DNA from 3 places in the Enterobacter cloacae complex sp. 394F7 genome. Region 1 is predicted to be linked to each of the others. Evidence: predicted binding sites of a transcription regulator. Region 1 holds the regulator's gene; each other region holds the start of a gene.
The links. The regulator sigma-54, encoded in region 1, starts transcription at its own class of promoters, with help from an activator protein. The targets are predictions, from matches to a motif close to GTTGGCACANNTTTCGCTNT.

Region 1 (3,273 bases):
AGGTGTCGACAATCAAATCGGCACGTGAGCGCAGGGGCTCCAGCAGGTCGCTCTCTTCGTCGATTGCGCTCTCCAGAGAGAGGTTCTTGCTGGAAAGCGGGTGCAAACGACGGGTATCGCTGTAGCGACGGATCAGCGTGTTGCGGTCCGCATCAAGGAACAACAGCTGAGGTGAAAAGGTGTCCGGCAGGTTGCTCATCGCCTGTTCAAAGATTTCTGGCGATTCAGGCATGTTACGGACGTCGATGCTGACGGCGGCAGAGATTTGTCTGTCTGCAAGGGTGCGCGCCAGCTCGGGCAGCAGTACCACCGGCAGGTTATCTACGCAGTAAAAACCCATGTCTTCCAGCGCGCGCAGGGCGACGGATTTCCCCGACCCTGAACGGCCACTGACAATCATCAGCACCATGTTCCGTTTCTCCTCAGGACAACAGATGTGAAGGCCATCTCCTGGTTATGCCTCATCCTGACTGCCTTCTGCTTCAGTGATAATTTCATAAAGCTCTTCATCACTTTGCGCTGAGCGCAGTCGACGGCAGATGGTTTTATCGGCCAGGCGTTTAGCGACCAGTGAAAGCGTATGCAGATGGGTTTTCGTCTGATCGGCAGGAACCAGCAGCGCGAAGAGGAGATCAACGGGCTGGTTATCGATGGCATCAAAGGCAATAGGCGTTTCCAGTTGCACAAACACACCGACGGCACGCAGGGTGTCCTCTTCCAGTTTGCCATGCGGGATCGCAATGCCGTTGCCGATACCGGTACTGCCCATTTTTTCACGGGTCAGGATGGCTTCGAATACGACCTGCGGTGGCAGGCCCAGCTGTTTTGCGGCCAGTTCACTGATAATCTCCAGCGCACGTTTTTTGCTCTGGCAGTGAACGCCACTGCGGGTACATTCCTGGTTAAGGACATTGCTCAATTGAAGAGCGGAATCGTTGTTCATCATAATTTCACCTAAGCGCTAACTGTACAAATGGCCTGTTGTGCTCCACAACAGGCCTTCCTGCACCCGTTAACTGCCCGGACAATTAGTGTTGTTTCAGTTTATCTTTATGTTTATTGAGCTGTCTTGCAAGCTTATCAATCAAGCCATCGATAGCAGCGTACATGTCTTGCCCTTCCGCACTGGCGTGGAGTTCGCCCCCATTGACATGCAGGGTTGCATCCGAGATATGAGTCACTTTCTCCACTTTCAACACAATATAGACCTGATTGATCCTTTCGAAATACTGCTCGAGTTTTGCGAATTTCGTGTTCACAAAGTCGCGTAAAGCTTCAGTAATTTCGACGTTTTGTCCAGTGATGTTGAGCTGCATAGTGTCTTCCTTATCGGTTGTGTCAGACCAGCTGTTTACGCTGGTTAGACGGCGGAATGGATAAAGACTCTCGATACTTCGCAACAGTACGACGTGCCACCATAATACCCTGGTCGGACAGCATGGTGGTTAACTTACTGTCGCTCAGTGGCTTCGCGGGGTTCTCCGCGGCGATCAACTTCTTCACCAGTGCACGAATCGCCGTTGACGAGGCTTCGCCACCGCCTTCGGTATTCACATGGCTGGAGAAGAAATACTTAAGCTCAAATATACCGCGAGGACTGTGCAGATACTTCTGCGTGGTCACGCGGGAAATCGTTGATTCATGCATCTCGACGGCCTGGGCGATATCCGCCAGCACCATCGGTTTCATATACTCTTCGCCCTGCTCAAAGAAAGCCTGCTGTTGTTCGACGATACAGCGGCTCACACGCAACAGCGTATCATTGCGGCTCTCCAGGCTTTTGATTAACCAACGCGCTTCCTGCAGATTGCTACGAATATACTGGTTGTCGGCGTCGTTACGCGCGCTGGTGCACATGGAGGCATATTGCTGATTGATTTGCAGGCGAGGAATGCTGTCTGAATTGAGTTCAACGACCCAGCGGCCGTTGTGTTTTCTGACCAGCACGTCAGGTATGACGTATTCAGGCTCACTGGTCTGGATCGACTGGCCGGGGCGAGGATCGAGCGACTGGATCAGGTTAACCGCCTCTTTCAGCACCTCTTCTTTCAGACGCGTAACGCGCATCAGGGTACGGAAATCATGGTTAGCCAGCAGATCCAGATGATCGCTGATGATTAAGCGGGCTTCATCGATCCAGGGCGTCTCTTTGCTGAACTGCGAAAGCTGGATCAGCAGACAGTCGCGCAGGTCTTTCGCTGCTACGCCCACCGGGTCGAAACGCTGAATGCGCTTCAGAACGGCTTCTATCTCTTCAAGTTCAATCTCGTCATCGCCCATGCTTTCCAGAATATCGTCCAGCGTGACGGTCAGATAGCCGGTATCGTCAACGGCATCGACGATGGAGGTGGCAATCGCGCGATCGGTATCGGAGAAAGGGGTCAGCTCCACCTGCCACATCAGGTAATCCTGTAGTGACTGGGTGGTTTCACCCTGATAGACCGGTAGCTCATCGTCCTGGTAGTCTGCACGCGTGCCGGAAGGGGTTCCGGCGGTGTAGATTTCATCCCAGCTGGCATCCAGCGGAAGCTCGTCCGGCATCTCTTTTTGTTCGAGTGCATCGGCGGTATCGAGGGCTTCCGTGTCCTGTGATTGCTGAGTGTCTACCTCGTCATGAAGATCGGCTTGCTCCAGCAGCGGATTGCTGTCCAGCGCTTGCTGGAGCTCCTGCTGGAGTTCTAATGTGGACAGTTGCAACAGGCGAATCGCCTGCTGTAACTGCGGCGTCATCGCCAGTTGTTGGCTGAGCCTTAATTGCAAACCTTGCTTCATGTTCAGAGCATTTTTCTCCGGTTCGGCGTTACGTTACCTCTACCCTATCAGAGTCTGAAGTCTTCCCCAAGATAGACGCGCTTAACATGATCATCTTCGAGGATCTGCTGTGGCGTGCCGTGGGCGATCAGGTTGCCCTGGCTCACGATATACGCACGTTCACATACGGCCAGTGTTTCACGGACGTTGTGGTCAGTAATCAACACGCCAAGACCGCTGTCGCGCAGATGCTCAATAATACGTTTAATGTCGATAACGGAGATGGGGTCAACGCCTGCAAATGGTTCATCCAGCAGGATGAACTTCGGGTTTGCTGCCAACGCGCGTGCAATTTCAACACGGCGGCGTTCCCCCCCGGACAGCGCCTGACCAAGGCTATCGCGCAGGTGCTCAATGTGAAACTCTTCCATCAGCTCGTTGGCGCGATCCTGACGCTGTTCGCTGGTCAGGTCGTCACGAATTTGCAGAACGGCCATCAGGTTATCGAAGACGCTCAGGCGA
Region 2 (3,273 bases), on a different contig from region 1:
AAATTTGAAAATGGCATGGGTGTGCCCGCCGCAGACTTCCATGATCCGCAGCGGCTTTTCCGCCGTGTGTTTCAGCAGGGCGGCCCGCGATTTCAGATGACCGATAAGCTGCATCACCTTCTCAGGTGCGCGGTATTCATCAACGTAACGCATAATTACCGTTCCTCGCCGTACAGCAGCGCGCCGACGTCCGGCTCCACATCAAACATGTTTTGCAGGGCATCCAGCGTGTCGCGCGCTTCCGCTTCATTAATCACGCTCATGGCAAACCCCACGTGTACCAGCACCCACTGACCAAGGCGCGAGACGCCCGTCTCATCGGTGCTGCCCACCAGCGTTAAATCGACGTCACGCAATATGCCGCAGACCTCCACTTTGGCCTGGTTTCCGTCAATGGAATGGATTTGTCCAGGGACGCCTATGCACATCGTTCACTCTCCAGCCAGTTTAGCCAGTGCGCCATGCCGTCGCCGCGCGTGGCGGAGACCAGCAGGATCGCAATGTCAGGGTTCACTTCACGGGCATAAGCCAGGCATTTATCCACGTCGAAATTCAGGTACGGCAGCAGGTCGACTTTGTTCAGCAGCATCAGCGACGCGGCGGCAAACATATGCGGATATTTGAGCGGCTTGTCTTCTCCTTCGGTCACCGAGAGGACCGCCACTTTATGCCGCTCCCCGAGATCGAAGCTGGCCGGGCAGACCAGATTGCCGACGTTTTCGATAAACAGAATGCCGTTATCCGCCAGCGGCAGACGCGGTGTGGCATCGGCAATCATCTGCGCATCCAGATGGCAGCCTTTACCGGTATTGACCTGTATCGCCGGGGTGCCGGTTTCACGAATACGGGCGGCATCGTTGACCGTTTGCTGATCGCCTTCGATCACAGCGCAGGAGACGCGTTCGTTCAGGCGTTTGAGCGTTTCCGTCAGCAGCGTGGTTTTGCCGGAGCCGGGGCTGGAGACGAGGTTGAGCACCAGCTGTTGACGTGCGGCAAACCGGGCGCGGTTGCGGGCGGCGATCTGGTTGTTTTTATCGAGTACGTTGATTTCCACGTTCAGCATCTGGCGCTGGCTCATGCCCGGCGCATGGGTACCCGCCTCGCCGTGGCCGTAATGAAGATCGCCCATATCGGAGCGTTGAGGCGCAAAGCGAATGCCGGTGAGTGCCGCTGCCGGACGCGGTGCGGGGGTAAAAGGGGCGGAGCGAAACGCGGAGTGAGGACGGTGTTCATCCCCTTCGATATACAGGTTGCCTTCGGCGCAACCGCAGGTACTACACATACTTTACTCCTTCTCGATTTCAAGGCGTTGGATCTGCATCCCGTCATCCGCCACGATGCGAAGGCCGGTGTGCTGACACTGTGGGCAGCGCTGGACCTTCGACGACAGCAGGGTGACGTACTGCTGACACTGCTCGCACCAGCACTCCGCCTGTTGCTCTTCAATATGAAGTGCGCAGCCTTCCGCCAGCGTGCCGCGGCACACCAGCTCAAAACAGAAGGTGAGGGCGCTGGTTTCGACGCAGGAAAAGGCCCCGACCTTCAGCCAGACGCCGGTCACGCGCGTCGCGTGGTTTTGCGCTGCCTGCTGTTCGATGAGTTCCAGTGCCCGCTGGCAGAGGGTGATTTCGTGCATGACGCCTCCTTAATGAATTGCCCCGTTAATGCAATAACAATGCCAGCCTGGTTTTGGTTAGGGGGTGACGATGTCAACGCTGTCGAAATGACACGTCGACACCCTCTTGTTGACAGCCTGTTTTGAATTAAATCCATTAAATATCAAAGCATTAAAAAATGGCATGGAATCTGCTTAACAGCCGCTATCTCCATTAACCGGATACCTTCTATGACTATTTGGGAAATTAGCGAAAAAGCGGATTACATCGCGCAGCGTCACCAGCAGTTACAGGACCAGTGGCACCTTTACTGCAACTCACTGGTCCAGGGGATCACCCTCTCCAAAGCCCGTCTTCACCACGCCATGAGCTGTGCGGCGCAGGGGGATATGCGCTTTGTTTTGTTCGGCCATTTCACGATTTACGTCACCCTGGCCGACACCTTCAACAGCCACACCATTGAGTACTACGTCGAGACAAAAGAGGGTGAAAAACAGTGTATTGCGAAGGCGCAACTGATGGCCGACGGCATGGTTGACGGTCACGTCAGCAATCGCGATCGCCAGCAGGTGCTGGAGCACTATCTGGAAAAAATCGCGCCGGTTTATAACGGTCTGTACACCGCCGTTGAACACGATCTCCCGGTCAACCTGAAGCAGCTGATGGATGAACACGCCTCAGCGGACGTGGCCTGATCATCACGTGTCGAGAAGTGTCGACATGACAGTTTTTCGTCAAAAATGACTATCACCAGAGGATGACCCGGTGAACCGTTTTGTAATTGCTGACTCGACGGTCTGTATTGGCTGTCGAACCTGTGAGGCGGCCTGTTCGGAAACGCACCGCCTGCACGGGCTCCAGTCCATGCCGCGCCTGCGCGTCATGCGTAATGAAAAAGAGTCTGCCCCGCAGCTCTGCCACCACTGTGAGGATGCGCCGTGCGCGGGCGTCTGTCCGGTGAATGCCATCACCCGCGTTGACGGCGCGGTACAGCTGAACGAAAGCCTGTGCGTGAGCTGCAAGCTGTGCGGCATAGCCTGCCCGTTCGGTGCGATTGAATTTTCCGGCAGCCGTCCGCTGCATATTCCGGCGAATGCCAACACCCCAAAAGCGCCACCTGCTCCCCCGGCTCCGGCACGTGTCAGTACGCTGCTTGACTGGGTGCCCGGCGTGCGTGCGGTGGCGGTGAAGTGCGACCTGTGCAGCTTCGATAAGCAGGGCCCGGCCTGCGTGCGCACCTGCCCGACCAAAGCGCTGATTCTGGTCAACATTCGCGATATTGCCCGCACCAGCAAACGCAAGCGCGAGCTGACCATTAATACCGACGTCGGCGATCTTTCTCTGCTTCAGGCGCTTAACGAGGGGGCGAAATGAACGCGATATCTATGATTAACAGCGCCGTGGCGTACTTTGCCGCCGCTGCTGTGCTGGCGTGGCTCCTGTCATTCCATAAAACCCTGAGCGGCTGGATCGCCGGTATCGGCGGGGCGGTGGGCAGCCTGATGACGCTGGCAGCAGGTACGGCAGTGTTACTCAGCGGCCAGACCGCCGAAGCAATGATTCCGATCGTCCGTCATACCGTTCAGCTCACGCCGCTGAACGCCATCTGGCTGGTGACTTTTGGCCTGTGCGGGGTGTTTATCAGCCTGTTCAATAT
Region 3 (3,273 bases), on a different contig from region 1:
CCAGCAGTTCCGCCAGCAGGCTCGCTTTGGCGAGCGCATGGGCGAAGCCAGCCGTTCGCACTATATGGCGCGTATGCAGACGCTGCGCCTTGATGGTTTCCTGCTGCGTCCGCTGCTGAGCCTCTTCTCGGCACTGGTGCTTTGCGGCCTGCTGATGCTCTTTGGCCTGAGTCCGGGCGGAACGATTGAAGTGGGGGTTCTGTATGCTTTTATCAGCTATCTGGGACGCCTGAACGAGCCGCTGATTGAACTCACAACCCAACAATCCATGTTGCAGCAGGCGGTGGTTGCCGGCGAGCGCGTCTTTGAACTGATGGACAGACCGCGTCAGACCTATGGTGAGGATACAGCACCGCTGCAAAGCGGGGCGATTACGTTTGACCATGTCTCGTTTGCCTACCGTGAAGACAGGCTGGTGTTGCAGGACATCAATCTTGATGTGCCGTCGCGCGGCTTTGTGGCGCTGGTGGGGCATACCGGCAGCGGCAAGAGTACGCTTGCAAGCCTGTTGATGGGCTACTACCCGTTAACGAAAGGCGAAATTCGTCTGGATGGACGTCCGCTGGCGTCGCTCAGCCACAGCGTATTGCGTAAAGGTGTAGCGATGGTGCAGCAAGATCCGGTTGTGCTGGCCGATACCTTTTACGCCAACGTGACCCTGGGGCGTGATTATACCGAGGAGCAGGTCTGGGCCGTGCTGGAAAAAGTGCAGCTCGCGGAGCTGGCACGCGGATTCAGCGACGGAATCAACACCCGGCTGGGCGAGCAGGGGAATAATCTTTCTGTCGGGCAAAAACAGCTTCTGGCGCTGGCGCGTGTGCTGATTGAAACGCCACAGGTGCTGATTCTGGATGAAGCGACGGCCAGCATCGACTCCGGTACTGAACAGGCTATCCAGCAGGCACTGGCCGCCGTGCGCGACCACACGACGCTGGTGGTTATCGCGCACCGTCTTTCAACGATTGTCGACGCAGATACCATTCTGGTGCTGCATCGCGGACAGGCCGTTGAACGCGGTACGCACCGGGCGCTCCTGGAGGCGAAAGGCCGCTACTGGCAGATGTATCAGCTGCAACTGGCGGGTGAAGAGCTGGCGGCCAGCGTCCGTGAGGAAGAGTCGCTTAGCGCCTGATGCACCAAAAACAGGCAACGTGCTAACAGTCACCGCTGTTGGTGCAAAACCGAAACGCGCCATGCACTGCCATGGTGCGTTTTTTTTCACCTGTTGACCATGAATGGTCTTTTAACGCGCATTGCGCCGCTTTTCCCTTCCGTTTTCATTTCTGGCACACCCCTTGCAATGTCTCCTGCGTGTTAGCTGCGGCCATTACCGAATTCTGACTGGAGGGGATCTATGAAGCTGGTTACGGTGGTAATCAAACCATTCAAACTCGAAGACGTGCGTGAAGCGTTGTCTTCAATGGGTATTCAGGGACTGACTGTCACCGAAGTGAAAGGCTTCGGTCGTCAGAAGGGTCATGCCGAGCTTTATCGCGGGGCGGAATACAGCGTTAACTTCCTGCCAAAAGTAAAAATTGATGTCGCGATTGCTGATGACCAGCTTGATGAAGTCATCGATGTGATCAGCAAAGCGGCCTATACCGGCAAAATTGGCGACGGCAAAATTTTCGTTGCCGAACTGCAGCGCGTCATTCGCATCCGTACCGGCGAATCTGACGAAGCGGCACTGTAAGTAACTCCTGGCACACAGTGATAGGGATCGAGAAAATGAAGATAGCAACAATCAAAACGGGTCTGGGTTCGCTGGCACTGCTGCCGGGCCTGGCAATGGCTGCTCCTGCGGTGGCAGACAAAGCCGATAACGCCTTTATGATGATCAGCACCGCGCTGGTGCTGTTCATGTCTATTCCGGGCATCGCGCTGTTTTACGGCGGCCTGATCCGTGGCAAAAACGTTCTCTCCATGCTGACGCAGGTTGCCGTGACGTTCGCGCTGGTTTGCGTGCTGTGGGTGGTCTACGGCTACTCTCTGGCCTTCGGTGAAGGTAACGCTTTCTTCGGCAACTTCAACTGGGCCATGTTAAAAAATATTGAACTGACCGCGGTAATGGGCAGTTTCTATCAGTACATCCACGTTGCGTTCCAGGGATCGTTCGCCTGTATCACCGTGGGACTGATTGTGGGGGCGCTGGCTGAGCGTATTCGCTTCTCCGCCGTTCTGATCTTTGTGGTGGTCTGGCTGACACTCTCCTATGTGCCGATTGCACACATGGTCTGGGGTGGCGGTCTGCTGGCGTCGCACGGCGCGCTGGATTTCGCAGGCGGTACCGTTGTTCACATCAACGCCGCGGTAGCGGGTCTGGTGGGTGCATACCTGATTGGCAAACGCGTGGGCTTTGGCAAAGAAGCGTTCAAACCACACAATCTGCCGATGGTCTTTACCGGTACAGCAATCCTCTATTTTGGCTGGTTCGGCTTCAACGCCGGCTCTGCGAGCGCTGCTAACGAAATCGCTGCGCTGGCCTTCGTGAATACCGTGGTGGCCACGGCGGGTGCAATCCTCTCCTGGGTGTTTGGTGAGTGGGCGGTTCGCGGTAAACCTTCTCTGCTGGGCGCGTGCTCGGGTGCCATTGCCGGTCTGGTGGGTATCACCCCAGCATGTGGTTACGTCGGTGTCGGTGGTGCGCTGCTTGTCGGCCTGGTGTCAGGTCTGGCGGGTCTGTGGGGTGTGACGGCGCTGAAACGTCTTCTGCGCGTGGATGACCCTTGCGATGTCTTTGGCGTGCACGGCGTGTGCGGTATCGTCGGTTGTATCATGACCGGTATCTTCGCCGCGAAATCGCTGGGCGGAGTGGGTTACGCTGAGGGCGTTGACATGGTTCACCAGGTGCTGGTGCAGCTGGAAAGTATCGCCATTACCGTTGTGTGGTCTGCTGTGGTGGCCTTCATTGGCTACAAACTGGCGGACATGACTGTGGGTCTGCGCGTACCGGAAGAGCAGGAGCGCGAAGGTCTCGACGTCAACAGCCACGGCGAGAATGCGTATAACGCATAATAAACAGCAAAACGGCAATCTCCGATTGCCGTTTTTAGTGTTTATTCCCTCTCCCAGTGGGAGAGGGCCAGGGTGAGGGCATCATCACCCGCGATTACGCATCACCCCTTCCTGCACCGTCGAGGCGACCAGCACGCCGTCCTGCGTATAAAACTCTCCACGTACAAACCCGCGAGCGCTGGACGCCGAGGTGCTTTCCACGCTGTAGAGCAGCCAGTCATTCATGTTAAATGGACGATGGAACCACATCGAGTGATC

Region 2: a site for sigma-54 is predicted at 1,664-1,683, ahead of hypA (hydrogenase maturation nickel metallochaperone HypA). Genes of this name have one in related genera too.
Region 3: a site for sigma-54 is predicted at 1,283-1,302, ahead of glnK (P-II family nitrogen regulator). Genes of this name have one in related genera too.

The regions. Positions count from the first base shown of each region.
Region 1 covers NZ_JBXWCS010000011.1:76,751-80,023, reverse strand. Annotated here, with positions in the region: gene rapZ (RNase adapter RapZ) at 1-409, opposite strand, end outside; gene ptsN (PTS IIA-like nitrogen regulatory protein PtsN) at 455-946, opposite strand; gene hpf (ribosome hibernation promoting factor) at 1,029-1,316, opposite strand; gene rpoN (RNA polymerase factor sigma-54) at 1,339-2,772, opposite strand; gene lptB (LPS export ABC transporter ATP-binding protein) at 2,820-3,273, opposite strand, start outside.
Region 2 covers NZ_JBXWCS010000010.1:174,952-178,224, reverse strand. Annotated here, with positions in the region: gene hypD (hydrogenase formation protein HypD) at 1-153, opposite strand, end outside; gene AC2FAK_RS16335 (HypC/HybG/HupF family hydrogenase formation chaperone) at 156-428, opposite strand; gene hypB (hydrogenase nickel incorporation protein HypB) at 419-1,282, opposite strand; gene hypA (hydrogenase maturation nickel metallochaperone HypA) at 1,286-1,636, opposite strand; gene hycA (formate hydrogenlyase regulator HycA) at 1,847-2,311, shown strand; gene AC2FAK_RS16315 (4Fe-4S dicluster domain-containing protein) at 2,382-2,990, shown strand; gene hycC (formate hydrogenlyase subunit 3) at 2,987-3,273, shown strand, end outside.
Region 3 covers NZ_JBXWCS010000003.1:257,270-260,542, reverse strand. Annotated here, with positions in the region: gene AC2FAK_RS06100 (SmdB family multidrug efflux ABC transporter permease/ATP-binding protein) at 1-1,132, shown strand, start outside; gene glnK (P-II family nitrogen regulator) at 1,355-1,693, shown strand; gene amtB (ammonium transporter AmtB) at 1,729-3,015, shown strand; gene tesB (acyl-CoA thioesterase II) at 3,100-3,273, opposite strand, start outside.